DNA from 3 places in the Erwinia sp. 009765445 genome. Region 2 is predicted to be linked to each of the others. Evidence: predicted binding sites of a transcription regulator. Region 2 holds the regulator's gene; each other region holds the start of a gene.
What was found. The regulator CRP, encoded in region 2, controls carbon source genes, mostly activating them, when cyclic AMP is high. The targets are predictions, from matches to a motif close to ATGTGANNNNNNTCACAT.

Region 1 (9,896 bases), on a different contig from region 2:
AGTGTTCTGAACAGATAAAAATCCAGTATTTCTGTCCGGTACGTCCTGTTAAAACGTTCGATAAACGCGTTCTGGGTCGGCTTACCCGGCTTAATAAATTCCAGCATCACACCATATTCTTCAGCCCATTGCGCCAGAGCCAGTGATACCAGCTCCGGCCCATTATCCATCCGCATCTTCAGCGGATATCCACGGGGTGCTGCTATCCTGTCCAGCACCCGGACGACCCGCTGCGCCGGGATATTCAGGTCAATTTCGATAGCCAGAGCTTCACGGTTAAAATCATCCACGACGTTGAAAGTCCGAAAACGTCGGCCGCATGTCAGCGCGTCGTGCATAAAATCAATCGACCAGCTTTGGTTAAGTGCTTCCACCGTTGCCAGCGGAGCCGGATTACGCACCGGCAGGCGTTGTTTACCCCTACGACGAAAATTAAGTTTTAGCAGACAATATATCCGGTGTACGCGCTTGTGGTTCCAGACATGCCCCTTCCTGCGAAGCACCTGAAAAAGCTTCTTAAATCCGTAGCGCGGATAACGTTCGGCCACCTCAGTCAGGCTCTGGATCACCGGCTCATCACGTCGGGTATCCGGTTGATAACGAAACACCGTCCTGCTCAGCGATAATATCCTGCATGCCTGGCGTATGCTCATCGTATACTGCGTCGTCAGATAGCTGGCGAGCTCACGCTTTATCGCTGGTTTTAAAGCTTTTTTTCGATGACGTCTTTCAGCGCCCGGCATTCAAGACTCAGATCGGCAAACATCTGTTTGAGACGACGATTTTCATCTTCCAGATCTTTGATCTTTTTAATATCAGATGCTTCCATCCCCCCATACTTCGATTTCCAGTTGTAATAGGAGGCTTCGGAAATCCCGGCCTCACGACAGACCTCTTTCACGATACGTCCAGCTTCGACAGACTTCAGGACAGCAATAATCTGGTGTTCGGTGAATCGTGCTTTACGCATAGCGATCTCCTTCATTAGCAGAGTAAGTATGCCGGAAGATCTCTAAATGTGAATGGTTCGTTTTTGCGGGATACTTACACTCCCATAAACATTAAAATATAAAAACCGCTTAAAAAGAAACTTAACTCAAATCAGAAATTATGAATCAAAAATCACTTTAGAATATATCCGGAATGATTCGTACTTATTAAGATACAATCGATCCTTTTTTGTTCAAATTATAACATACATACCCAAATACCCTAAACTAATAAAATTAAATATCCAATTCCCCACTTTAAGTATTAGTTTTTACTGTCGTGATATTTATAATCGATACTTCAGTTAAGAATGATTCACTTAATGCCCCAGCATTCACTGCCTCATTCTTACTCTGAAATAAGGCTGTACATAAATCTAAAGATGAGCTTCCCGGCCTTATGGCCGGGCTTTTTTATTTCCTTCACGTTAATTCAGATTAATTTAATGTTAAATAATTTACTTAACTCAAATTAATTATTGTGTCACCGAATAATATTTTTTCATAACAAACCGCATCCTGATATCAGCCTTGCTAAAGAAACAGTACCCCAGCCGTGGGCCTGTAATCGTATAAAAATCGAACTCGCACCATTCTGGATCCAGACCAGAACCATAAGTAAAACTTATAAAAAATATCACCTGTCAGTGCACAAAATTCATCACTGTTTTCCAGTTTGTTGAAGTCGTTTCACTTCCCCACCGAGGCAAACGATTACTCACGGTAAAAATTCACCTGAGAACGTCACCGAATCCTCTCTCTCACTAAACGCATGTTTATGTGATGAATATCACATTTTAATTGAACTGAAATGAAACAGAGTTTGACAAGTGTGAGCAATCTCTATTTCCTTAAACGCGGATGACGGCACACTGCCACAGCATCCGGTACGGGTGTTTTCCGCTGTAAATACAGCCACCCACTTCTCCCCTGATAACGTCTTAATAAGACCATCGCGCTGTCAGCAGAAAATGGTCGATAAGCATGTGGTAATATAATGAAATATAAAATTGTGATGGCTGGCGCCCTGGCTGCGCTTTCTTATAGTGCCTCTTCTTTTGCTGCAACCGATGGTCCTGAATATGTTTCCGACTGGTGGCACCAGAGCGTAAACGTGGTGGGTAGCTACCACACCCGCTTTGGACCTCGTCTGAATAACGACGTTTATCTGGAATATGAAGCCTTCGCCAAAAAAGACTGGTTCGACTTTTATGGTTACGTTGATGTGCCTAAATTCTTCGGAGCGGGTAATTCGAATGACAGTGGCATCTGGGACAAAGGTTCTCCCCTGTTTATGGAGATCGAACCTCGTTTCTCTATTGATAAGCTGACCAACACCGATCTGAGCTTCGGCCCGTTCAAAGAGTGGTACTTCGCCAACAACTATATCTACGATATGGGCCATAACAGCGCGAACCGTCAGAATACCTTGTATATGGGGCTGGGCACCGATATCGATACCCATTCAGATGTCGGCCTGTCGCTGAACGTCTATGCCAAATATCAGTGGGAGAACTACGGTGCTGCCAATGAAAACAGCTGGGATGGTTATCGCTTCAAGGTGAAATACTTCGTGCCAATTACCACCCTTTGGGGCGGTAACCTGAGCTACGTAGGCTTCACCAACTTTGACTGGGGTTCAGACCTGCGTGACAAGTCTGATGCTTCGCGCACCAGCAATTCCATTGCCTCAAGCCATATCCTCTCGCTGGGCTATGATCACTGGCACTACTCCTTCGTAGCGCGCTGGTTCCACAACGGCGGACAGTGGGCTGATGGCCAGGAACTCAATTTCGGCAACGGTCCGTTTGAAGTGAAATCCACTGGCTGGGGTTACTACCTGGTGGTTGGCTACAACTTCTGATTTAGCTTAACCGCTGTTAAACCGCCAGCCACTTTTTCCGGCTGGCGGCTCAGTTATTGATCCAGCTCCTGCCCTGCTCAGTGCCATTCCTCATCGCCAGACGTATACTTCTTCAGGCAATAATGCATCTGCAACAAGGAAAATATATGTCTGCCATGCCTGCAGAACAGGGTGTCAAACTCCGTCCGCTGGAACGGGAAGATCTGAGATTTGTTCACCAGCTGGATAATAACGCCAGCGTCATGCGTTACTGGTTTGAAGAACCTTATGAGGCGTTTGTCGAACTGTCCGATCTTTATGACAAGCACATTCACGACCAGAGCGAACGCCGCTTTGTAGTGGAATATGAAGGGGATAAGGCCGGACTGGTTGAACTGGTTGAGATCAATCACATTCATCGCCGGGCAGAATTTCAGATTATCATCGCCCCCAGCCATCAGGGCAAAGGGCTGGCCAGTAAAGCGGTCAGGCTGGCGATGGATTACGGCTTCTCGGTGCTAAACCTCTACAAGTTGTACCTGATTGTCGATAAAGAGAACGAAAAGGCGATCCACATCTATTCCAAATTAGGTTTTGAAATTGAAGGGGAGCTGATCCATGAGTTCTTCATCAACGGCGAATACCGTAATACCATCCGCATGTGCATCTTCCAGCCTCAGTATCTGGCCAGGCACAAGCCGCCTCATACGATGGTTCAGCCTACCGCACAATAAGTCGTTCTGTTCCGGGGCACCTTACCGATGCCCCAATTTATCAGCCGCGCGCGCCCACCGGATTCATAATGGTCTGCACTTTTGCTGGCTCAATGTTATACATCCCCCCGTTGAACGGGTCGACAATCAGCCAGCCCGGGAAACCGCCCAGAGGGATGTTGCCCAGGATATACCAGAGGTTAGCCCTCTCCTCCAGCGGGATGGTCTGCGGGACATAACCCGCACGCTCAAGCTGCAGCGTGTATTTTTTCTTGCCTAAGTAACTGCCGTCAGATTTCTCAAGCGTCACGGTTTTCGGGGTGATACCTTCAGCAACTGCTCTTCCAGTCTCATCCTGCACCACAAACTTCACGCCCTGCGGCCACGTCTGGATCGCCACATCCTGGGTTTTATCGCCCACTATTGTTGCACAGCCGCTCAGCAACCACGCTGAAGCCAGTGCCAATAAAAGCTTTCTCATAAGCCTTCCTGCCGGATTAAATATTCAGAATAGTCTAAGCGGAGTGAGGCGGGTTTTCATTATTAACACCCGGCAAGTGCGGGCGTTATAACGCAAATTTTCAGTGGGTTATCACAAGCGGCAATGTTGAGCAATGGCCGCGATGTCGGCAGGCGTGGTCCGGCAGCAGCCGCCTATCAGCTTCGCACCGGCTTTTTGCCAGACCTGAAGATTATCAATCAGTGTGCAGGTGGAAGCATCACTGTGCCATGTTTTGCTGGTGGCATCATACTGCTCACCAGAATTTGGATAGACCACCAGCGGCCTGGCAGTCAGCGATGAAAGGACTTCCAGCGCTGCGGTTACTTTATCCAGTGCGATGCAGTTAATGCCCAGCGCGACGGCCTGCGGGCAGCCGTCCAGCAGAGCCACCACTTCACTTAGCGGCGTGCCATCGCTCAGGTGTTCGCTGTCACGCAGCGTGAAGGAAAACCATGCTGGCGTGGCCGGGAATTCCTGTAGCAGCGCCACCAGCGCCTGGATTTCCGCAAAGGAAGGCAGGGTTTCACAAGCCAGGATATCTGCACCCGCATCAATCAGGGCTCGAATGCGCGGACGATGGAAATCCATCATTTCCTGCTGCGGCAGCGAATAATCGCCACGATATTCCGAGCCATCCGCCAGGAAAGCACCATAAGGTCCGACAGACCCCGCGATCAGCAACGCTCCCGCATCCGGATGCTCAGCAAGATAATCCCCTCTGGCGCGGCTGGCCAGCTCAACGCTGCGGGCAATCAGCTGCAGCGAATCGCCTGCACTCAGCCCACGCTTTGCAAAACCCTGCGGCGTAGCCTGATAGCTGGCGGTAATAGCAACTTGTGCGCCCGCTTTAAAATAGTCGTAGTGAACCTGGTAGATTAGTTCCGGATTTTCAATCAGCACCTTCGCCGACCACAGCGCATCGGTCAAATCGCAGCCGCGCGCTTCCAGTTCGGTCGCCATTGCGCCATCCAGCACCAGGCCAGCGGCTACCCTTTGTTGCACGGTCATATCAGTCGGAAACATGCTGAGTCTCCTTCGCGGTATCGCGCTTCTTCAGCAACTGCGTGAAATAGTAAGCCCCATAACAGAGCGCCACAAAAGGCAGGCCGCAGTGGCGGGTTTTCATGGTGCGTATGAATGGTTGCGCGGTGTCCTGCTGAGATTGCTACATCGCTGAGTTATCCGTATAGACGTCTAAACTTCCACATAAGCCAGCGTTATACCGATTATTCCGCAGCAAAACAACGGTACAGAGTGTGGGGATGAGTGCAGCAGGAGAGAGGTTTCAGCGCCATCAGTACAGATATGCGCTGAATTCACGAGGATCGTGAGAGATCATCCGAACATAAGAGTGATGTAACGCTCCAGCGCCGCACGCGAACTGAAGCCGTGTGGGATGCCGTAGTGATCCTGATTGTCACCGGCCAGATACATTGGAAACTGCACATAGTGTTCACAGGTTTTCATATCGGAAGCGGGTTCCGCATAGCTATGGCTTTTCTCTTTTAACGTCGGGTGGATCACCAGTGCGGTACGGCCCATCCTTGCTTCACGGTTCACATACACGTAGCTGTCTCCGCGGCGATATCCATAGGCTTTTGCGGTCACCGCATCCATCTCAAACCCCGCTTTTTCCAGTACGCGAGCCACCTCATCAGGGCGTAAATACATGCTTAATCCTCTAAAACGTGCCAACCCAGCAACCTTACAACAGCGTGAAGGGCTGGCGCTTTCGGAATAATCCAGAAACGGCCCAGATCCCGGTTCGGGTCACTAAAAAACTCGGTAATGGTCTACAGTTAATAGTACGTTTCATTTCCAGGGGAGAGATAAATGTTTAACCGGACACCTAAAAACGAAGACATTGATATCAATCAGGACGTTTCACAGCTGGCTGATACCCTTGACGATCTGCTGAAATCTTACGGCAGCAAAACAAAGGATGAAGTTGATGGCGCGCGTTCACGTGCTGAAGCTTTGCTGAAAGAAACCCGCGCTAAATTGCATGGCCGCAACCGTGTGACTCAGGCGGCAAAAGACGCTGGCGATCACGTTGATTCTTATATCCGTGACAAGCCCTGGCATGGTGTGGGGATTGGTACTGCATTGGGCGTTTTTGTGGGTGCGCTGATTGCCACTACCACAACTTCCCGTCACTGATCCCGTCCTTTCCCGCCGAAATCCCTGCAGTTTGCGCTGTGGGGATTTTTTTTATCTGGCCTCAAGCCTCTGGTGACAAGGCTTAGCAACGGTAAAAATAAAGAAATCATAAAAACCTGGATATTGCGTGGTTGCAATTCCAAACCACTATATCTAGTATTTAACTCATTGAGACAGCCACTACATGTGGCACTCCGGCGGTAACGATAGTCAGCAAAAATCGTGCCATTCGAGACGTCATCCGGCCAACAAGGTAAATACGAATCATGCGCATTATTATTTACACAAAGAACAACTGTGTCCAGTGCAATGCGACGAAAAATGCGATGGATAAGCAGGGTATCGATTACCAGCTGGTCAATCTCGACCATGAACCCGCCGCAGTGGAAACGCTGAAATCCATGGGCTACCGCCAGGTGCCGGTGGTGATGGCGGAAGAAGATCACTGGAGCGGTTTCCGCCCGGATAAAATCTCTGCCCTCCGTCAGCTCTCCGCCATGCGGGGCTGAGCAGATGTCGACACTGGTCTATTTCTCCAGCCAGTCGGAAAACACACATCGCTTTGTCCTTCGCACCGGCTTACCCGCCCTGCGCATTCCGCTGGAGGATGAACACTGCCTGAGGGTCGATGAACCCTATATCCTGGTTGTCCCCAGCTATGGCGGCGGCACGGCGAGGGGAGCAGTGCCCAGACAGGTCATCCAGTTTTTAAACGATGTCAGTAACCGCCAGCTGATCCGCGGTGTGATTGCCGCGGGGAACCGTAATTTTGGTGAAGCCTATTGTCTGGCAGGCACCATCATTGCGCAGAAATGTCAGGTGCCGTGCCTTTACCGCTTTGAACTGCTGGGCACCCGTGACGACATCGCTAACGTATCTCAGGGAGTAACCGAATTTTGGCAGCGACAGAAAGTACACTCATAATCCTAAATCCGGTCGCAGCGGATTACCACTCGCTGAACGCGATGCTTAATCTCTATGACGCAGACGGCAAAATTCAGTTTGATAAAGACCATGAGGCGACCCGCCACTATTTTCTGCAGCACGTGCTACCGAACAGCGTCGCCTTTGATTCGGTGGGTGAGCGCTTACAGTATCTGGTTTCTGAAGGCTATTACGAGGCGGAGGTGCTTAACGCTTATCCATTCGAATTTGTCAGTTTGCTGTTTGAACAGGCCTACGCACGCCGTTTCCGATTCCAGACATTCCTTGGCGCCTGGAAATTTTACACCAGCTACACGCTGAAAACGTTTGATGGCAAACGCTATCTGGAAGGTTTCACCGAGCGCGTCTGCATGGTCGCTCTGACGCTGGCGAAAGGTGACCAGACGCTGGCCCTGTCGCTGATGGAAGAGATGCTGGCCGGGCGCTTCCAGCCTGCCACGCCGACTTTCCTGAACTGCGGTAAGCAGCAGCGCGGCGAACTGGTCTCCTGCTTCCTGCTGCGCATCGAAGACAATATGGAATCCATTGGCCGCGCGGTAAACTCGGCCCTGCAGCTATCCAAACGTGGCGGCGGCGTGGCGTTTCTGCTGTCGAACCTGCGTGAATCCGGTGCCCCCATCAAGCGTATTGAAAACCAGTCGTCCGGGGTGATCCCGGTGATGAAAATGCTGGAAGATGCCTTCTCTTACGCCAACCAGCTGGGCGCGCGTCAGGGCGCTGGCGCAGTATATCTGCACGCTCATCACCCCGATATCCTGCGCTTTCTGGATACCAAACGAGAAAACGCCGACGAGAAAATCCGCATCAAAACGCTGTCGCTTGGCGTGGTGATCCCGGATATCACCTTCCAGCTGGCGAAAACTAACCAGCCAATGGCGCTGTTTTCTCCTTATGACGTGGAGCGGATTTACGGTCAGCCGTTTGCGGATATCAGCATCAGCAAGAAGTACGAAGAGATGCTGGCCGACGATCGCATTCGCCGCACCTTTATTAATCCACGTGAGTTCTTCCAGACGCTGGCGGAAATTCAGTTTGAGTCGGGCTATCCCTACATCATGTTTGAAGACACGGTGAACCGTGCGAACCCGATTCAGGGCAGGATCAATATGAGCAACCTTTGCTCGGAGATCCTGCAGGTCAACACGCCAACCGAGTACAACGACGATCTCAGCTATCGTCGCATCGGCAAGGATATTTCCTGCAACCTCGGCTCGCTGAACATCGCGCACACCATGGACTCTCCGGATTTTGCCCGCACGGTGGAAATCGCAGTGCGCGGCCTGACCGCAGTCTCGGATCAAAGCCATATCAACTCGGTGCCTTCGATTGAGCGCGGCAATGCGCAGTCGCACGCGATTGGTCTGGGGCAGATGAACCTGCATGGCTATCTGGCGCGTGAAGGCATTCAGTACGGCTCAGAAGCCGGGCTGGATTTCACCAATCTTTACTTCTACACCATCACTTACCACGCGCTGCGCACTTCAAACCTGATTGCTCAGGAACGCGGAGAGCGTTTTGCCGGTTTTGAGGATTCCCGCTACGCCAGCGGAGAATACTTCGAACAGTATGTAAATCAGAGCTGGCAGCCGCGCACTGCAGAAATTGCCGCGCTGTTTCAACGTGCCGGTTTCACCCTGCCCTCTCAGCAGGACTGGCTGGAACTGCGCAATCTGGTCATGGAACACGGCATTTACAACCAGAATCTGCAGGCAATTCCGCCAACGGGATCCATCTCTTATATCAATCACGCCACTTCCAGCATCCACCCGATTGTGTCGCGTATTGAAATTCGAAAAGAGGGGAAAACCGGCCGCGTCTATTACCCTGCGCCGTTTATGAATAACGATAACCAGGCGTTTTACCGCGACGCTTATGACATCGGGCCTGAAGCGATTATCAATACCTACGCTGAAGCCACCCGCCACGTCGATCAGGGGCTGTCGCTGACGCTGTTCTTCCGCGATACCGCCACCACTCGCGACATTAATAAGGCGCAGATATACGCCTGGAAAAAAGGTATCAAGACGCTCTATTACATCCGCCTGCGCCAGATGGCCCTGCTGGGTACCGAAGTCGAAGGCTGCGTTTCCTGCTCGTTGTAAGCTAACACCCAGAGGGCAGGGCAGGCCTGCCCCGGAAGACTAAATAATGAAACTAAAACGTATTCACGCCATTAACTGGAATCAGATCGAAGACGAGAAGGATCTGGAGGTCTGGAACCGCCTGACGTCTAACTTCTGGCTGCCGGAAAAAGTGCCGCTGTCCAATGATATTCCCGCCTGGAACAGCCTGAACGCTGACGAACAGCAGCTGACTATCCGGGTCTTTACCGGCCTGACGCTGCTGGATACGATCCAGAATACCGTCGGTGCTCCGGCACTGATGGAAGATGCACTGACGCCTCATGAAGAAGCGGTGATGTCCAATATCAGCTTTATGGAAGCGGTGCATGCCCGCTCATACAGCTCGATTTTCTCCACGCTCTGTCACTCCAGTGATGTGGACGCCGCCTATGTCTGGAGCGAAGAGAATCAATCCCTGCAGCGTAAAGCCGATATCGTGCTGGAGCATTACCACCATGCTGACCCGCTGAAAAAGAAAATAGCCAGCGTGTTTCTGGAGTCATTCCTCTTTTATTCCGGTTTTTATCTGCCGATGTACTGGTCCAGCCGCGGCAAGCTGACCAACACCGCCGATCTGATCCGTCTGATCATCAAAGATGAAGCGGTTCATGGCTATTACAT
Region 2 (9,896 bases):
ATCAGTGACCGTGCACCCGGTCATTGAAACCAATTCGATCGAGGTGATGCGTCAGGCGGCGATGGTCGACCAGGCGCTGACCTTCCTGACGCCGTTTGATATTGAGTTCGATCTGCGCAGCGGCAGGCTGATCTATATTCCGGTGCGCGAGCTGGCGCAGCGCACACAGAATCTGATGCTGATTGGGCATGATCGGGGCACCAGTGCGATTGGCAGCGTGCTGGCGGAGACCATCAAGGCAATGATGAGCCAGATGGCTTAGCGGACTTCAGCGTGCCGGAGCGGCCTTAAATCTCACGGTAAGGAAAGCGGGCAATACGGCATGCTGAAATGCGTGGCATGCCGCCTGCTGAAGGCATACTCTATTTTGACTGGTAAGGTGGCCGGTAAGCCTGCACCTCACGGATCAGCTTAATCAGCGCCTCAGCCGCCCGCCGGGTTTCGATTTTGCCGCGTTCGGCATCCGCAGCTGCGGCGTTACCGGTGGTGCCGGAAGGATGCAGATCCTCCGCCATCCAGCCAAAGCCCACGCCCCCTTCCGGGGTAAGGATGCCGCCAGTTTCCGCTAGTGCCACCGAGGCGGATACAAAATCCTCTGCATATTTCATCTGCACCAGATCCGGATGAAGATGCAGCATCACACTGGTTTCCGACTCACCGCCATGAATACCGTGCTGCCGCTCGTGTTCACTGAACAGATCGCTGGAGTCGATGGTACGGAACCAGCTGGCTCCGACGGCAAATACTCCCAGTTCAATGCGCAGCTGGCGGCAGACAATCTCCATCAGCTGCGGCTGGCCGCCATGCGAATTCCAGAAAATCAGCTTGCGGATCCCGGCGCGCCAGGCGCTTTTTGCCACTTCAAACCACACTTTGCCCAGCACATCATAAGGAAGGGTCAGCGTGCCAGGGTAATTGAGATGCTCATCAGATTTGCCGACCGGCAGTGCGGGAAGGATCAGCACCGGGAGATCTGCAGGCATCATGCCGACCGCTTCGGCAACGATCCCGGCATTAATCGCGGCATCCACCCTGACTGGCAGATGCGGGCCATGCTGCTCCACTGCGCCAATCGGCAGCACCGCAACAATCTTGTCCATCTCCAGCTCGCTGAATTCACGGGTCGAGAGATCCCACCACCAGCGTGACGAAGGCATATTCATTGAAAGTTATCTCCTGCACTGTTTTGTACAGTCTGAGCAATTTGGTGCGCTAAATGAAGCAGCAAAAATGCGGCGGCGCGTTGCTTTTTTGGCATCGGAGAGGGGCAAAGGTGACACCCGTGCGCTAAACATGATACCAATGCTGGATCGATATGATCTTTCTCAGGGAGCTAACATGTCTGCCAAACATCCGGTGATTGCCGTGACCGGTTCCAGCGGCGCGGGAACCACCACAACCAGCCTGGCCTTCCGCAAAATTTTTCAGCAGCTTAACCTGCATGCCGCCGAAGTGGAGGGGGACAGCTTTCACCGCTATACCCGGCCTGAGATGGATATGGCAATCCGCAAAGCGCGCGATATGGGCCGACACATCAGTTATTTTGGCCCTGATGCCAACGACTTCGCGCTGCTGGAGCAAACCTTCCAGGAATACGGCAAAAGCGGCAGCGGCAAGTCGCGCAAGTATCTGCATACCTATGATGAGGCGGTGCCGTGGAACCAGGTGCCGGGAACCTTCACGCCGTGGCAGCCGCTGCCGGAGCCGACTGATGTGTTGTTCTATGAAGGGCTGCACGGCGGGGTGGTAACACCGCAGAACAATGTGTCACAGCATGTGGATCTGCTGGTTGGCGTGGTGCCTATCGTTAACCTGGAGTGGATCCAGAAGCTGGTGCGTGATACCAGTGAACGCGGCCACTCGCGTGAAGCGGTAATGGACTCGGTAGTGCGTTCTATGGAGGATTACATCAACTTCATCACTCCGCAGTTCTCGCGCACGCACATTAACTTCCAGCGCGTCCCGACCGTTGATACCTCCAATCCGTTCGCCGCACGGGGCATCCCGTCGCTGGATGAAAGTTTTGTGGTGATCCACTTTCAGGGACTGGAAGATATCGACTTCCCCTATCTGCTGGCGATGCTGCAGGGTTCTTTTATCTCTCACATCAACACGCTGGTGGTACCTGGCGGCAAAATGGGGCTGGCGATGGAGCTGATCATGGGGCCGCTGGTGCAACGGTTAATCGAAGGGAAGAAGATAGAGTAGTGCCCCGACAGTGCGGGGCTCGGGATATTTTACAGCTCAATCACTTCATAGCTGTGAGTGATCTCCACACCTTTGCCCAGCATCAGCGCAACGGAGCAATATTTTTCTGCTGAGAGATCGACAGCGCGGGACACAGCTTTATCGCCCAATGCGTTACCCGTTACGATAAAATGCAGATTGATATGGGTGAAGAGACGCGGAGCCTCTTCACGCCGTTCGGAGGTCAACTTAACCTCACAGTCTTTAACATCGTGACGGCCTTTTTGCAGGATTGAAACCACGTCAATCGCGCTACAACCGCCCGCTGCCATCAACACCATCTCCATCGGGCTGGGTGCTTTATCCCCTGAGTTGCCATCCATCAGCACCTGATGTCCTGATGAGGATTCTCCCAAAAAGGTCAGCCCTTCCACCCATTTGACACGTGCCTGCATAACAAACTCCTCTAATTCATTCAGTTAACACCAGATTACGCTTTAGCAACAAAAACGGCAATGCAGCAGATTTCGCACTATGCTGAAGCGAGACAACAGAAGACACTCGTGCAAAGCTGTGCTACAAACAAGGCTGTAATACTTTCGTCAGTACTCTACAAGCTTTGACGAAACGGAACGACATAACGAGCCTGGCTTCCCACAGAAGCCGAATAAATTTCCTGACAGGGAAACGCTTGACTATTTCAACGCCTGACAGGGAACTCTGCCCCTGTATTTAAGGCACGATGACAACAGAGGATAACAGCGAATGGTTCTCGGCAAACCGCAAACAGACCCGACACTTGAATGGTTCCTGTCACATTGCCATATTCATAAGTATCCATCCAAAAGCACGCTGATTCACCAGGGTGAGAAAGCGGAAACCCTCTACTACATCGTCAAAGGCGCGGTAGCGGTGCTGATCAAGGATGAAGAAGGCAAAGAGATGATCCTCTCTTACCTCAATCAGGGCGATTTTATTGGCGAGCTTGGCCTGTTCGAAGAGGGTCAGGAGCGCAGTGCGTGGGTACGGGCAAAAACCGCGTGCGAAGTCGCTGAAATTTCCTATAAGAAATTCCGCCAGCTGATCCAGGTGAACCCCGACATTCTGATGCGTCTCTCTTCGCAGATGGCGCGCCGCCTGCAGGTAACGTCCGAGAAAGTGGGCAATTTAGCTTTCCTCGATGTGACTGGTCGCATCGCGCAAACCCTGCTCAATCTGGCTAAACAGCCGGATGCCATGACTCACCCTGACGGAATGCAGATCAAAATCACCCGTCAGGAGATCGGCCAGATTGTTGGCTGCTCCCGTGAAACCGTTGGGCGTATTTTGAAAATGCTGGAAGATCAGAACCTGATCTCGGCGCACGGTAAAACTATCGTTGTCTACGGCACACGCTAACCGGCTCTGATCCTCGGCGCAACAGTCTCTGTTGCGCCTTTTTATTTGGTACGGAGTGATGTGGCGTCGAATCATTTATCACCCTGAAGTCAACTACGCACTGCGCCAGACGCTGGTGCTCTGTTTACCGGTTGCTATCGGATGGCTGCTGGGCGATTTGCAAAAGGGATTGCTGTTCTCCTTAGTCCCGGCCTGCTGCAACATCGCCGGTCTTGATACCCCGCATAAACGCTTTTTCAAACGCCTGATCGTGGGCGGTAGCCTGTTTGCCTCCAGCAGCTTTCTGATCCAGTACCTGGGTGCACACCAGGTTCCCCTGCCCGCTATTTTGTTCGTGATGGCGATGCTGCTCGGCGTGACCGGAGAGATCAGCCCGCTGCACGGACGACTGCTGCCCGGCTCGCTGATTGCGGCGATCTTCACCCTCAGCCTGGCGGGAAGGATGCCAATCTGGCAGCCGCCGATGCTCTACGTACTGGGCACGGTCTGGTACGGCGTCTTCAACTGGTTCTGGTTCTGGCTGTGGAAAGAGCAGCCGATGCGCGAAACGCTGAGCCTGCTGTATCGGGAGCTGGCCGGTTACTGTGAAGCTAAATATACCCTGCTGACTAAACTCACCGATCCGGAAAAAGCCCTGCCGCCGCTGCTGGCCCGTCAGCAGAAAGCGGTCGATCTGATCACCACCTGCTACCAGCAAATGCACATGCTGGCCGCCAATAACGATAATCATCACAAGCGGCTGACCCGCGCCTTTCAGGTGGCGCTGGATTTGCAGGAGCATATCTCCGTCAGCCTGCATCAGCCGGAAGAGGTGCAGAAGCTGGTGGAACAGAGCCACGCCGAAGCGGTGATCCGCTGGAACGCCCAGACCATTGCGGCCAGGCTGCGCGAGCTGGCAGACGATATCCTTTATCATAAGCTGCCTGAGCGATTTACCATGGATAAGCAGCTTCAGGCGCTGGAAAAAATTTCCCGCCAGCACCGGGACAATCCGGTCGGCAACTTCTGTTATTACCACTTCAGCCGCATTGCCCGCGTCCTGCGCACTCAGCGCCCACTTTATCAGCGCGACCTGATGGCCGACCGCCAGCGCCGTCTGCCGCTGCTCCCGGCCATAAGAAGTTATCTGTCGCTGACGTCCGCCGCGCTGCGCACCGCCGCCCGTTTTGCGGTGATGCTGACCTTTGCCAGCTCGCTGGCGCTGTTCTTTAACCTGCCCAAGCCCTACTGGATTTTGATGACGGTGATGTTTGTCAGTCAGAACGGTTACAGCGCCACCAGAGTCCGGATCCAGCACAGAGCGCTGGGGACCCTTGCCGGGCTGATTATCGCTGCCGTTACTCTGCGGCTGCAGGCCCCGGAGCCTCTGGTGCTGCTGGTGATGCTGGCAATCACCCTGATCAGCTACCTGTTTATCCGTAAGTTCTACGGCTGGGCGATGATTGGCTTTACCGTCACGGCGGTTTACTCCCTTCAACTGCTGTCACTGAACGGGGCTGATTTCCTGCTGCCGCGCCTGATGGATACGCTGATGGGCTGCCTGATTGCCTTTGGCGGCATGATCTGGCTGTGGCCGCAGTGGCAAAGCGGGCTGCTGCGGCAGAATGCGCACGATGCGCTGGAAGCCTATCAGGGAGCGCTGCAGATGCTGCTGGGCAACGAGCAGGACCCGGTAAAGCTGGCTTACCAGCGTATGCGGGTCAATCAGGCTCATAACGCCCTCTTTAACTCGCTGAATCAGGCGATGCAGGAGCCCGGTTTCGATTCGAGTTATCTGGCAGACATGAAGCTGTGGGTGACGCACAGCCAGTTTATCGTTGAGCACATCAACGCGATGACCATCCTCGCGCGTGAGCATACCATGCTGACGTCATCGCTGGCGGAGCGGTATTTGCAGTCCTGTGAGATTGCGTTACAGCGCTGCCAGCAGCGACTGGAATATGACGGCCCCAGCTCTGACACTAACGTGCTGGATGGCCAGGGAGAAATTCAGCAGGGTCCGGTGACCATTCTGGAAAGGCACGTGCAGCGCATATTGGGACATCTCAGCGTGATGCACACCATCTCATCACTGGCATGGTTCAATCGCCCACATCACGGGCGCTGGCTGTCGCGGCGCTTGAGAAAATAGACCCGATCGCTCAGGCCCCTGTTTGCTACAAACTCAAGGCGCAGGGAGTATGTTAACAACCTCGCCGTTTGCGTGCCTTAACCGGCCAGCACTTTCTCCACCGCGACGGCAAAGCGCCCCATCCCCTCTTCAATATCAGCCGGTTCGATCACCAGTGAAGGCGCAAAGCGGATCACATCCGTTCCTGCGTTAAGGATCATCACCCCTTCCGCCGCTGCAGCATTCAAAATGTCACGAGCCTTACCGGCATACTGTGGCTTGAGAGCCGCGCCAATCAGCAAGCCTTTGCCACGGATTTCACTGAACAGATCCAGCTTCGCGTCGATTGCTTTCAGCGCAGTGACAAACTGCTGGCGACGGGTTTCCACGCCGCTCAGCACTTCTTCGGTGTTGATGATATCCAATGCTGCTTCGGCCACCGCACAGGCCAGTGGGTTACCGCCGTAAGTGGTGCCATGCACGCCCGGTGACATGGTGGAGGCAATTGCATTAGTGGTCAGCATCGCACTGACCGGGAAGCCGCCGCCCAGCGCTTTTGCGGTGGTCAGAATGTCCGGCTCCACGCCGTAATGCTCGTAAGCAAACAGTTTGCCGCTGCGGCCCATGCCGCTCTGCACTTCATCCAGCACCAGCAGTGCCTGATGCTCATCACACAACTGGCGCAGGCCCTGCATAAACTCCGGCGTGGCAGGCATAATACCGCCTTCACCCTGGATTGGCTCCACCACGATGGCGCAGGTGTGATCATCGATAACCGCTTTGACCGCAGCCAGATCGTTAAACGGCACGTGGAGGATATCCGCCGGTTTCGGACCGAAGCCGTCCGAGTATTTCGGCTGCCCACCAACGGAAACGGTAAACAGCGTCCGCCCGTGGAAGGCGTTGTGGAAAGCGATGATTTTGCTCTTGTAAGGCGAATGGCGTTTTGAGGCGTAATAGCGGGCCAGCTTGAAAGCGGCTTCGTTCGCTTCACCGCCGGAGTTAGCAAAAAACACGCGATCGGCAAAAGTCGCTGCAATCAGTTTGCTGGCGAGGCGCAGCGCAGGTTCGTTGGTGAAGACGTTGCTGGTGTGCCACAGCGTCTCTCCCTGGCTTTTTAAGGCTTCCACCAGCGCCGGATGGCAGTGGCCCAGCGCAGTCACCGCGATACCGCCGGAAAAGTCGATATACTCTTTCCCCTGCTGGTCCCAGACCCGGCTGCCTTTGCCCTTCACCGGCACAAACTGAGCTGGTGCATAAACAGGCAGGATCACCTCATCGAACGTCGCCCGCGTTACCGCTAATTTATCCGCTGCCATTGACTACCTCATCTGTTTTTTTTACGTTGCAGGAAGTGAAATTATAATCACAAAATATGCATAAAAAATCAATCAAAGGAAACTTTTTCACTGCCGGAGGAAATTTTCCAGCAGCTGGTGTCCCTGCTCGCTGAGAATGCTTTCCGGATGGAACTGCACCCCTTCCAGCGGCAGATGACGATGGCGGAACCCCATAATCTCGTCAGGCTTGCCATCGCGCAGTGTCCAGGCGGTCATTTCAAATTCCGCCGGAAGGGACTCTTTCTCCACAATCAGCGAATGGTAGCGCGTCACCGTCAGCGGATGTTTCAGGCCGGAAAAGACGCCCCCATCATTATGCTCAATCGCCGACGTTTTGCCGTGCATCACTTCCCTGGCCCGTATCACCCGCGCACCAAAAGCCTGCGCGATAGCCTGGTGACCCAGGCAGACGCCGAGGATTGGCAGTTTTCCGGCGAACTCCGCAATCGCCGCCAGTGAAATACCCGCCTCGTCCGGCGTACAGGGACCGGGAGAGATCACCAGCTTTTCCGGCCGCAGGGTGGCAATTTTATCCAACGTCAGCTCGTCATTACGCCGGACCAGCACCTCTTCCCCCAGCTCACAGAAGTACTGACAGAGGTTCCAGGTAAAAGAGTCATAGTTATCAATAAGCAGCAGCATCGGCACTCCGGACCGGTTTGGAAGGCCGCTATTCTACGCATTTTCCGGCCGTTCGCTTACCACTTTGCCAAACGCCGCCGTGAGTAAAGCGAGATCGCCCGCCAGGCTGGTTTCAACCGCCGTATGCCAGCTTGCGGGGTCAATTTGCCGCCACTGGATATCGTAACCGCCATGGATGATCAGCTGCTCAAAGAACAGCCGTAGCGCACGGCCGTTACCGCGCAGGAAAGGATGTAAAACCGTCAGTTCGCAGTAATACCATGCCAGCCTCTCCACCAGCTGGTTTACCGGCAGGTCAGCCACGCCGATCTCCTCTTCCAGCGCCTGCATCAGCGCATTACCCTCTTTCTCGATATATTCGAAGTGGCAACAGGGTGTGTCGCCCAGTTGAATATCGACGCTGCGAAGTTCGCCCGCCCGATCGAGAACATCATGGAACAGTGCGCGGTGCAAAGCTCGCAGATGTGGCAGCCCCGGATTGGGTGCGCCGAGATCGAGAGTGGTACCGCCCAGCAGGAAACTGGCGAGGAAATTTGCGTCCTGACGTTGCTGCCAGAGGGAAGTTTTTTGCTTATCGGTTAGCTTTCCGGACATGCTGCCTCCTTTGACGGGGTCATCACTGCGTTGTGCAGACTTTCTGCACTAATTATAAGCAGCAATCCCCCGTCAGGAGGATTTATGGCAGGACTTTCGCGGAAAGGATCACTACCGGCTTCACCGGGACATTCTGGTAAGGGCCGACGTTCTGCGACTGAACCTGAGAAATTTTGTCTGCCACATCCTGTCCTTTGACAACTTTACCGAACACGGCATAGCCGAAGTCACGCTGACCGTGGTCAAGGAAGGCGTTATCCGCAACGTTGATAAAGAACTGGCTGGTGGCGCTGTCTTTGTCGGCGGTGCGGGCCATAGAGATAGTGCCGCGCTTGTTCAGTAAACCGTTGTCCGCTTCGTTTTTAATCGGCGCGTTGGTCGGTTTCTGCTGCATGTCAGCGGTAAAACCGCCGCCCTGCACCATAAAACCAGGGATTACGCGATGAAAAGTGGTGTTGTTGTAGAATCCACTGTTGACGTAATCAACGAAGTTTTTTGTTGAAACCGGGGCCTTCTGATTATTGAGTTCCAGCTCAATATTGCCGGCTGACGTGGTCAGCAATACGTGAGTATCTCCCTTCGCAGCCATCGCGGAAGCGGAAATCGTGGACAGCGCGAAAACAGTGGCAACCGCTGTCAAAGTACGTTTTAACATGAAAGATTCCTTACTTAGGGCTACAGGCCAGAAAAACAAAGTTGATTCTAAAGAGGCGCTTACCAACGCGCCAGCGTTTTACCTTAATTTACTTGTCACATTTTGACCGCAACCGATTCCCTGCAGCGAAAATGGTGATACTCATCACGAAACTCATGAATATGAAACGAAATGTTTCATTATTTATTTATGGCGATCACTAAAATCGCTAAACTGCCGACGCTTACCATGAGCGTCATGCTTCACGATCCCTCAGACTCACAGGTTCCACTATGACTAATCGCGATCGAATCGGGCTTACCTGGATCAGCTTTTTCTCCTATGCGCTGACCGGCGCAGTTGTGATTGTTACCGGCATGGTGCTGGAAAATATTGCGGATTATTTCCACCTGCCAGTCGCGCAGATGAGCAATACCTTTACCTTCCTTAACGCCGGTATTCTGGTGGCAGTGTTCCTGAATGCCTGGCTGATGGAGATCATCCCGATGAAGCGCCAGCTGATATTCGGCTTTGTGCTGATGGTGCTGGCGGTGCTGGGGCTGATGACCAGCCACAGCCTGAGCGTCTTCTCGCTGTGTATGTTCGTGCTGGGCGTGGTCAGTGGTATCACCATGTCGATCGGCACCTTCCTGATCACCCATCTGTATGAAGGACGGCAACGCGGCTCGCGCCTGCTGTTCACCGACTCCTTCTTCAGTATGGCAGGAACCATTTTCCCGATCATCGCCGCGGCTATCCTCGCACGTTCTCTGCCATGGTACTGGGTGTATGCCTGCATTGGCGTGATTTATGTGGCGATTTTCGTGCTGGCGTTATGTTTTGAGTTCCCGATGCTGGGCAAAAAGGCCGCGAGCCAGCAGACGGCTGAAAAGGAAAAATGGGGGGTTGGCGTGCTGTTCCTGTCGATTGCCGCCCTGTGCTACATCCTTGGTCAGCTGGGCTTTATCGGCTGGGTGCCGCAGTATGCCAC
Region 3 (9,896 bases), on a different contig from region 2:
CTGCTGCGGAATTGTGGCGCGGGCTTCAGCCACCAGCGCCTCCAGCTGCTTCTTCACGTCTTCAGCAGGGAAATCGGGGCGGATGGTTTGTGTCGCTGCCATCACCGCCTCGCACAGTGGCGTCACTGTGAGATCTACATTTGCTATCGACGTCATACATTCCCCAACAATGGCATTTTGGTGGTAGCCAGATGATAAATCACCCCCAGCACGGCGACCGCCACAATAAAGGCAATCCACCGGATTTTTTGGGCCCGTGGCCTGCGCCCCAGGGCGATAAACCCAAGCGCGATAAAGATAATAACGCCAAACAACTTCTCAGTCAGCCATGCTCCCTGCGGGGAGAACGGATAAAAATGGGTTATTGCCACCAACAGGATACCGGAAAGTAACAGCAACGTGTCATTGAGATGCGGCACAATGCGCACCCAGCGACGCTGGAGCATCACCGATCCAGTCTGCAACCAGTAAAAGCGCAGCACAAACATCAGCGCGGTTACGGTGACAGTCAGCAGATGAAACATTTTAACGGGGCTGTACCAGTCAGCCATGGGTGTTCTCCCGGTTATGGTTTCTGAGCATAAGTTACGCGGTCATTGCCGCCATAATCCTGGCAGGTTGCCACAGAGTAAAACCTGTTTTCGCGCAAAATAGTGCGCACTTGTTCCGCCTGCTGCCAGCCATGTTCCAGCAGCAGCCAGCCGCCGGGCAGCAGAAACTCTCCGGCCATTGCGGCGATAATTTTGATATCTGCCAGGCCGTGATCGGCCGCCACCAGCGCGCTTTCAGGTTCGAAACGGACGTCACCCTGGCTCAGGTGTTCATCGGCCTGGTCTATATAGGGCGGGTTGCTGACAATCAGCGCAAACTGCTCACCGGCCAGCGCGCTGAACCAGTTGCTCAGGCGAAACGAGGCATTGGTTATCGCCAGATTCTGTGCATTGCGCTGCGCCAGCTCAACCGCCGCCGGAATGCGATCCACGCCGGTCACCCGGCAGTCAGGACGCTCGCTGGCCAGTGCCAGCGCAATTGCCCCGGTACCGGTGCCCAGATCCAGCACTTTTGCAGCGGCAGGTAAACGCATCAGCGCCTGCTCCACCAGCAGCTCGGTATCAGGACGTGGGATCAGCGTGTCGGGGGAAACGGCGAGAGGCAAAGACCAGAATTCGCGCTCACCGGTAAGGTAAGCAACCGGCTCGCCACTGGCGCGGCGAGCCAACAGAGGATCCAGCTGTTGCAGCTGCTCCTCACTGAGGAGGGTATCGTCAAAGGCTATCAGCCAGCTGCGGGATTTGCCGGTGACAAACTCCAGCAAAATTTCCGCATCACGCTTCGGACTATCACTGCATGCCAGCTGGAGGATAGCGGCCCGCAGCCACTGACGGATCTCCATTATTCCTGCTCGGACAGAGCAGCCAGCTGATCCGCCTGATATTCCTGTACCACTGGCTCAATCAGCATATCCAGCTTGCCCTGCATTGCCTCTTCCAGACGGTATACGGTCAGGTTAATACGGTGGTCAGTGATACGCCCCTGCGGATAGTTGTAGGTGCGGTTACGGTCGGAACGGTCACCGGAGCCGAGCAGGTTGCGGCGCGTTGACGCTTCTTCCTGTTGACGACGGGCCATTTCGGCCGCACGGATGCGCGAACCCAGCACGGCCAGCGCTTTAGCTTTGTTTTTATGCTGTGAACGCTCGTCCTGGCACTCCACCACGATACCGGTTGGCAGGTGAGTAATACGGATTGCCGAATCGGTGGTGTTAACGTGCTGACCACCCGCCCCGGAGGAGCGGAAGGTATCAATTTTCAGATCGCCCGGATTGATGTCCGGCAGTTCGGCTTCCGGCACTTCAGGCATCACCGCCACGGTACAGGCGGAAGTATGGATACGGCCCTGCGATTCGGTTTCCGGCACGCGCTGCACGCGATGACCGCCGGATTCGAATTTCAGGCGGCCATAAGCGCCATCGCCGATCACCTTAGCGATCACTTCTTTATAGCCACCGTGCTCGCCTTCGTTGGCGCTCATCACTTCCACTTTCCAGCGGCGTGATTCGGCGTAGCGGCTGTACATGCGGAACAGATCGCCGGCAAAAATAGCCGCTTCATCACCACCGGTTCCGGCACGCACTTCCAGATAGCAGCTGCGCTCATCATCCGGATCTTTCGGCAGCAACAGCACCTGCAGCTCCTGCTCCAGCAGTTCACCGGCTTCACGGGCTTGTTTTAGCTCTTCCTGCGCCATATCACGCATTTCAGGGTCGTCGAGCATTTCCAGCGCAGTGTCAATATCATCCTGAGTCTGCTGCCAACGGCGGAAGCACTGGCTGACGTCGGTCAGCTGAGCATATTCGCGTGACAGCGCACGAAAACGCTCCTGATCGGCAATCACGCCAGCGTCACCCAGCATCGCCTCAACTTCTTCATGGCGTTCCTGCAAGGCTTCCAGTTTGGCAACAATAGAAGGCTTCATTGATGGTGTTTTACCTTAGTTGTTCAGAGAGGCGAATAAAACGCTAATCCAGCCCGAAGCTGTCGCGTAAAATCTGCAGGCGTTCAGTATCCCCATCGCGGGCAGCCTGCTGAAGAGATTTGGTTGGTGCATGGATCAAACGGTTGGTCAGTTTGTGGGCCATATCGCGGATCACATCCTGCGGATCGGCACCCAGTTGCAGGGCAGCCATGGCACGGGCTTCCAGTTCAGCGCGAACCCGATCGGCCTGAGAGCGGTAGTCGCGGATCGTTTCCACCGCGCTCTGCGCGCGTAGCCACGACATAAACTCTCCGCTTTCCTGGACGACAATGCTTTCGGCCTGCACGGCGGCGGCTTTGCGCTGCGCCATGTTGCTTTCGATAATCGCCTGCAGGTCATCAACGCTGTAGAGATAGGCGTTGGCCAGCTTGCCCACTTCCGGCTCCACATCACGGGGAACCGCGATATCCACCATCAGCATTGGCTGATTGCGGCGCTTTTTCAGCGCGCGCTCTACCATCCCCTTGCCAATGATCGGCAGCGGACTGGCGGTGGAACTGATAATTATGTCGGCTTCGGCCAGCCGCTCATCGATGTCGGCCAGGCCAATCACTTCCGCGCCAACCTCATCGGCCAGCAGCTGCGCACGTTCACGGGTACGGTTAGCGATAATCAACTTCTGCACGCTGTGCTCACGCAGGTGACGGGCCGCCAGCTCGATCGTTTCACCAGCGCCAACCAGCAGCACGGTAACGGTCGATAAGGATTCGAAGATTTGCCGGGCAAGCGTACAAGCGGCAAAAGCGACCGACACCGCACTGGCACCGATATCGGTTTCCGTGCGTACCCGTTTGGCAACCGAGAAGGACTTCTGGAACATCCTTTCCAGCTCGCTGGTAATGGGCTGGCCACGATGCGAATCGGCAAAGGCTTTTTTCACCTGACCGAGGATCTGTGGCTCCCCTAACACCAGAGAATCCAGCCCGCTGGCCACGCGCATCAGATGGCTGACCGCCTGATCGCCGTGATGCCAGTAGAGGCTCTTACGCACCTCTTCAGGGCTGAGCTGGTGATAATCACACAGCCACTTCACCAATTGCTCCTGCAGGTTTTCCTGCTGCTCAACGCTGAGGTATAACTCGGTCCGGTTACAGGTAGACAGCACCACGCCGCCCTGCACCAGCGGTTGGGCCAGCAGGCTGTTCAGGGCCTGATCCAGCGTCTCCGGCCCGAACGTAACACGTTCGCGCAGAGCAACAGGAGCCGTTTTGTGATTAATTCCGAGAGCCAGCAACGTCATGGTGAGTAGTTTCGGGATATCCCACTGTTGATAGGGTTTTGTGAGGCGCATTCTACAAGATGCGCGAGATCAAGAAAAGCCATCCTTCAACGATCGCTGTAACAAGATATAGCCGTCAGCCATCAAATAAGACAAATTCAGCATTGACGCCGCCCCCACGGGCCGATAATTTGAACGGTTACTTTTGGGCATGTACGCCCGACCGGAGTCTGAGGAGCTGACCCCTATGTTATTGCAGAATCGCCGCCTGACGCGGCTTCTCCCGCTTGCCAGCGTGTTACTGGCCGCCTGTGGCCTTCATCAGCAACCCCAGGGCCCGGGACAGAGCGTCACCTCTCCGCAGTGGCAGCAGCATCAGCACGAAGTGCAACAAATTACTCAGTATCAGACCCGTGGAGCTTTTGCCTATCTTTCCGATAGCCAGAAGGTCTATGCGCGTTTCAACTGGCAGCAAACCTCACCAGACCGCTACCGTCTGCTGCTGACAAACCCGCTGGGCAGCACCGAACTGCAGCTGGATGCGCAGGGCAGCGTGGTGCAGATTGTCGATAACAAAGGCAAGCGCTACACCGGTAATGATGCGGAGAGCATGATCGCTCAGCTGACCGGGATGGATATTCCGCTCGCTAACCTGCGCCAGTGGATGGTCGGCCTGCCGGGTGACGCAACGGATTATTCACTGGACGACCAGTACCGCCTGCGTGAAGTGAACTACAGCCGTAACGGTCAGCAGTGGAAAGTGGACTATTCCGGCTACGACAGCAGGCAGCAGCCCAACCTTCCGTCTAATATGGAACTGCACGAAGGCAGTCAGCGCATCAAACTGAAAATGGACAGCTGGACGGTTAAATGAGTGCAGGCACCGTTCAATCCGCCCTTCCGGCCATCGTGAAATGGCCGGCACCCGCTAAACTGAATCTGTTCCTCTACATCACCGGCCGTCGCACCGACGGCTATCATAATCTGCAGACACTGTTTCAGTTTCTGGATTTCGGTGACGAGCTGACCATCACGGCCAACAACAGCGGCAGCATAAAGCTGCTGACGGCGGTAGAAGGCGTGCCGGAGGAGGAGAATCTGGTGGTACGCGCCGCGAAGCTGTTACGCCAGCAGGCTCAGCTGCGCGGAACGCTGCCGGAAAATGCGGGAGCCACCCTGGCGATTGAAAAAAATCTGCCTATGGGCGGTGGCCTTGGTGGCGGCTCTTCCGATGCCGCCACCGTGCTGGTGGCACTGAATCACTACTGGAAAACCGGCTTCAGCCTTTCCGAGCTGGCCACCTTCGGCCTGCAACTGGGCGCGGATGTGCCGGTGTTTGTGCAGGGATTTGCCGCGTTTGCTGAAGGGGTTGGCGAAGAGCTGACGCCGGTGGCTCCGGCAGAGAAGTGGTATCTGGTTATTCATCCTGGTGTACACATTTCCACCCCGGCGGTTTTCACCGATCCGGAGCTGATCCGTGACACACCGCGACGGAAAATCAGTGAGTTATTACTGGCCGATTACGGTAATGATTGTGAGCCAGTCGTAAGAAAACGTTTTCGCGAGGTTGAACAGCTTGTTTCCTGGCTGCTAGAATACGCGCCGTCGCGCCTGACTGGTACCGGCGCTTGTGTGTTTGCTGAATTCGACACCGAGTCTGCTGCCCGCCAGGTGTCTGAGCTTGTTCCGAAAAAGTGGCAGGGCTTTGTCGCGCGAGGCGTTAACGTTTCGCCACTGCACCGTCACCTTTCGGCGCAATAAAGAGTCAGTGACAATCTCACCCTGTTCCTGAGGTTGCACTGCGCTCGATACTACACCCGTATGAACCCGTCAGCGGTATACCGCCCAGTGCTGCTGACGACGATGTTCATTCTCTGGACGCAAAGCCTGAGGTTCTTCTCGTGCCTGATATGAAGCTTTTTGCTGGTAACGCCACCCCGGAACTAGCACAACGTATTGCCAACCGCCTTTACACTAGCCTGGGCGACGCCGCCGTCGGTCGTTTCAGTGATGGTGAAGTGAGCGTACAAATCAATGAAAATGTACGCGGTGGTGATATTTTCATCATCCAGTCCACCTGTGCTCCTACTAACGACAACCTGATGGAACTGGTTGTGATGGTAGATGCCCTGCGCCGCGCTTCCGCTGGTCGTATTACCGCCGTTATCCCTTACTTTGGTTATGCCCGTCAGGACCGCCGCGTGCGTTCTGCGCGTGTGCCGATCACTGCCAAAGTGGTGGCGGACTTTCTTTCCAGCGTTGGTGTTGACCGCGTACTGACTGTGGATCTGCATGCTGAGCAGATTCAGGGCTTCTTTGACGTCCCGGTTGATAACGTTTTCGGCAGCCCGATCCTGCTGGAAGATATGCTGCAGATTGGTCTGGAGAACCCGATTGTGGTTTCTCCGGATATTGGTGGTGTGGTTCGCGCCCGTGCGATTGCCAAACTGCTTAACGATACTGATATGGCTATCATCGACAAACGCCGTCCGCGCGCCAACGTTTCACAGGTGATGCATATCATCGGTGACGTTGCCGGCCGTGACTGCGTGCTGGTTGATGATATGATCGACACCGGCGGCACCCTGTGCAAAGCCGCTGAGGCGTTGAAGGAGCGTGGAGCCAAGCGTGTATTCGCTTACGCCACGCACCCGATTTTCTCCGGCAACGCCGTGGAAAACCTGCGTCATTCCGTGATTGACGAAGTGGTGGTTTGCGACACCATTCCGCTGCCGGAAGAGATCAAAGCCTTGCCAAACGTGCGTACCCTTACGCTGTCCGGCATGCTGGCTGAAGCAATCCGTCGTATCAGCAACGAAGAGTCTATCTCTGCGATGTTTGAACACTGATAGCCAGGGGACGGGTTCGCCCGTCCCTTTTTTTCATAAACAAACCTGTTGGGTCTTTTGAGCACAATTAATTAATGCTATTTTGCTCAGATCGATTTTCCAGGAATATTCTTAAAATGGCGCTCGACGTCTATACCCTGTTTGTCTGTGAACTCTATGTGCTGTTTTTCCTCAGCATCATCATGGTTTTTGCCTGGAAAGGGTCACAGTACAACCCGGTACTGGGCTTTCAGTGTCTGTCACTGGTTATCTCTATCGTTGCGGTATTTCTGAGCAGCCTGCGCAGCGAGGGACAACTGTTCTGGCCGGTAGCGGTCGGCAATATTCTGGTGATGCTGTCCTACAGTTTGCTGGTGCTGGCCTTCCGATCGTTTCGTGGCGCTTCTTACGGCTATTTATGGCTGTCTGGCCCGCTAATCTGGGCCGTGCTCTGCCTGTTCCCGCAGTTTTACTATTCAATGCCGAACCGCATTCTCGCCAGCTGTGTGTTATGCATCATTTACACCGCCTGGATGATCTTCGAATTACGCAAATCGCGAGCAACCCTTCCCGTCACCTACTGGCCTGCACAACTGCTGTTGTGGATCCACCTGCTGTTTCATGTGGCGCGCGCGTTGCTGGATGGCGGCATTCCCAGCCCGCTGGATGGTGCGATTGGCGGCTCTACTTTCTCGGTCTATGTGATTCTGGAATCGATCATGATGGTGATTGGACTGACGTTCACCATGCTGGCGATGGTCAATGAACGCACACAGATTAAATACAAACAGGCCTCATTGCTCGATCCGCTGACCGGCGTCTGGAACCGCCGCGCACTGTTTGAAAAAGGCGAAGAGCTGGCCCGTTCATGCGATAAAAACGGCCAGCCGCTGACGGTAATGCTGTTTGATCTGGACCATTTCAAAAGCATCAATGACCGCTTTGGCCATACGCAGGGCGACCGGATCCTGGTCGATTTCTGTCGCCAGGTGAAGCAACTGATGCCGGTAAAAAGCTGTTTCGCCCGGCTGGGTGGAGAGGAGTTTGCTGCAATCGTCAGCGCCAGTGAAAGCGATGCACTGCTGTGCGCCGAAAGGATCCGTTACGCGGTGGAAAATGCATTACCGGAGGGCGTGAACTACACGGTGAGTATTGGCGTGGTAACCGGCACGGGGCCTGACCATCAGATCGCTACGCTGATGGTGGCCGCCGATGAGGCACTGTATCAGGCGAAAGTATTGGGCAGAAACCGGGTTACGCTGTTTGTGCCTCAGAGGGAATCAGAGCCAGAAATAATTGAAGCGATACTGGTCTGAGAACACAAACTTTGCGCAACCGGCTGATGCCAGCAATCAATGCTGTATATGGCTGGAATTCCTGCGGCAGCGTTTATCACCGTAATGACGCACCCAATAGTAGCGATCGGTGACTTTTTCACGGCCGCTGATGCGCGCGCCTACCAGCCAGAGCAGTGCGCCAACAAAGATACTGAAGATGGCACCATGAACCATAAATTGAGGTAACTGCAACTGCGGCAGCTGATTCAGCACGGAGTAACCCACTCCCACCACCATCACCACCAGGCCCAGCACCATCAGAGCATTACCGGTAATATTGGCATGTTTACGTCTCATCTCTCACCTCCAGAAGTCAGTGCAAAGCGCATTCCCGCGCTGTAGTGCCATAAGTTTATGCAATGGTTAATGGTTCGGTTGCGGGACAGATCACATTTGTTGCTCAAACTTTGACAAATCTTTACGTGCAATAAGCTGATTTATCTATAGAAACGGCATTATAACCACCCTCAACTATTGCGTGGCGGCTCACAATTTTGAGTTCTTCGACCGCTCTTAGTACACTACCCCCCTTCTCCAAGCACTCCTCAGGAATACAAACAAGTGAGCAGCATCAAACTGATTGTCGGTCTGGCCAATCCGGGCGCTGAATACGCCGCAACGCGCCATAACGCCGGTGCCTGGTATGTCGATTTACTGGCTCAACGTCACAATCAGTCGTTGAAAGAAGAGAGTAAGTTCTACGGCTACACCGCGCGGCTGAACATCGGCGGTGAAGATGTCCGCCTGCTGGTTCCCACCACATTTATGAACCTGAGCGGCAAGGCCGTGGCGGCAATGGCGACGTTTTACCGCATCACTCCGGAAGAGATTCTGGTCGCGCATGATGAGCTGGACCTGCCGCCGGGCGTGGCGAAGTTCAAGCAGGGTGGCGGTCACGGCGGCCATAACGGCCTGAAAGACATCATCAGCAAGCTGGGCAACAACCTGAACTTCCATCGCCTGCGGATTGGTATCGGCCATCCCGGCGACAGAAACAAGGTGGTTGGCTTTGTGCTGGGTAGACCTCAGGCAGCCGAGCAGAAGCTGATTGATGACGCGGTGGATGAAGCGGCACGTTGCACCGAAGTCTGGCTGAAGGACGACAGGCTGAAAGCGATGAACCGGCTGCACAGCTTTAAGGCTGGCTGAAGCTTTACCCTGGAACTTTCCTCCAACTCCCTACACTCACCCTTTTAGCAACTATAACGTGGCACGCCCGTCGTGCCTGTAGACCCGTTACCGTTAAGAGGGATTACTGTGCCATCACCCATCTCCGGGAGAATTCCCGTTGCCCCTGACAGCCGAGACATACGCAATCTGCGATCAAACGACAGAGTTAACATCCGGCTGGCGCTTGAGCCGGGCAACCGCGCGCACCGCGACTGCGAGGTAAAAGTCAGCCGGCAGCAGTTCGATGCATTACAGGTCGCCAACCAGGCGATCGGTGATACCCACCGCATTCTCTTTATGGGTGTGGGCGATCAGCGTTTTCATTCACTCAGTACCAATGCTGAAACGTTAAAACGTCAGTTGGTAATGCGTAAACGAATCAAAGAAGAAGACATGACGCCGCTCAGCAGCATGTGGGAAGCAAAACGTTATCGTGTGGGTAACTGCGGTGAAATGGCGATGGTCTGTGCACAGCTGATCGCCAGCTCCGGCTTAAATCAGCCCGTCTCTGTCGTGGAGACACGCGGCAGAACCGATCACACCTATGTGGTCATCGGTGACCCGAACTCGGACGAGGAGAAGGTCATCGCCGATCCCTGGGCACTCTTCAGTCGCGCGATGCTGGAGAAAAACTTTCACTACGCGAGCGCAAGATCGCGGGTGGTGCATGAATTTACACCGCAATACGATCCTGGAATGAAAGCAGCCTTCACCCGTGGCGGTATGGTAAGCCGTGCTGAAGTGGAGCGTGAATTTGCGGATTTCGATGATGCGCTGGGCAATCCTGGCAACCAGGAATTGATCCGC

Region 1: a site for CRP is predicted at 1,768-1,785, ahead of AC3Y5R_RS23165 (nucleoside-specific channel-forming protein Tsx). Genes of this name have one in related genera too.
Region 3: a site for CRP is predicted at 8,295-8,312, ahead of pth (aminoacyl-tRNA hydrolase). Genes of this name have one in related genera too.

The regions. Positions count from the first base shown of each region.
Region 1 covers NZ_JBYUWC010000032.1:2,501-12,396, forward strand. The annotation lists one part of gene AC3Y5R_RS23160 (IS3 family transposase) at 1-709, opposite strand, end outside; one part of gene AC3Y5R_RS23160 (IS3 family transposase) at 709-970, opposite strand; gene AC3Y5R_RS23165 (nucleoside-specific channel-forming protein Tsx) at 1,987-2,853, shown strand; gene speG (spermidine N1-acetyltransferase) at 3,009-3,566, shown strand; gene AC3Y5R_RS23175 (hypothetical protein) at 3,607-4,026, opposite strand; gene mmuM (homocysteine S-methyltransferase) at 4,138-5,055, opposite strand; partial or broken gene AC3Y5R_RS23185 (hypothetical protein) at 5,057-5,158, opposite strand; gene AC3Y5R_RS23190 (DUF2002 family protein) at 5,383-5,718, opposite strand; gene AC3Y5R_RS23195 (DUF883 family protein) at 5,881-6,207, shown strand; gene nrdH (glutaredoxin-like protein NrdH) at 6,474-6,716, shown strand; gene nrdI (class Ib ribonucleoside-diphosphate reductase assembly flavoprotein NrdI) at 6,721-7,131, shown strand; gene nrdE (class 1b ribonucleoside-diphosphate reductase subunit alpha) at 7,128-9,254, shown strand; gene nrdF (class 1b ribonucleoside-diphosphate reductase subunit beta) at 9,301-9,896, shown strand, end outside.
Region 2 covers NZ_JBYUWC010000008.1:186,463-196,358, reverse strand. The annotation lists gene AC3Y5R_RS10995 (LysR family transcriptional regulator) at 1-262, shown strand, start outside; gene AC3Y5R_RS10990 (creatininase family protein) at 363-1,163, opposite strand; gene AC3Y5R_RS10985 (phosphoribulokinase) at 1,339-2,208, shown strand; gene AC3Y5R_RS10980 (OsmC family protein) at 2,238-2,642, opposite strand; gene crp (cAMP-activated global transcriptional regulator CRP) at 2,953-3,585, shown strand; gene AC3Y5R_RS10970 (YccS/YhfK family putative transporter) at 3,644-5,716, shown strand; gene argD (bifunctional acetylornithine/succinyldiaminopimelate transaminase) at 5,794-7,014, opposite strand; gene AC3Y5R_RS10960 (aminodeoxychorismate synthase component II) at 7,102-7,677, opposite strand; gene AC3Y5R_RS10955 (putative adenosine monophosphate-protein transferase Fic) at 7,711-8,271, opposite strand; gene ppiA (peptidylprolyl isomerase A) at 8,354-8,926, opposite strand; gene tsgA (MFS transporter TsgA) at 9,199-9,896, shown strand, end outside.
Region 3 covers NZ_JBYUWC010000010.1:175,828-185,723, forward strand. The annotation lists gene sirB1 (invasion regulator SirB1) at 1-156, opposite strand, end outside; gene AC3Y5R_RS13210 (SirB2 family protein) at 153-551, opposite strand; gene prmC (peptide chain release factor N(5)-glutamine methyltransferase) at 566-1,393, opposite strand; gene prfA (peptide chain release factor 1) at 1,393-2,475, opposite strand; gene hemA (glutamyl-tRNA reductase) at 2,519-3,775, opposite strand; gene lolB (lipoprotein insertase outer membrane protein LolB) at 4,002-4,628, shown strand; gene ispE (4-(cytidine 5'-diphospho)-2-C-methyl-D-erythritol kinase) at 4,625-5,515, shown strand; gene prs (ribose-phosphate diphosphokinase) at 5,656-6,603, shown strand; gene AC3Y5R_RS13245 (GGDEF domain-containing protein) at 6,720-7,898, shown strand; gene ychH (stress-induced protein YchH) at 7,935-8,216, opposite strand; gene pth (aminoacyl-tRNA hydrolase) at 8,481-9,068, shown strand; gene AC3Y5R_RS13260 (hypothetical protein) at 9,177-9,896, shown strand, end outside.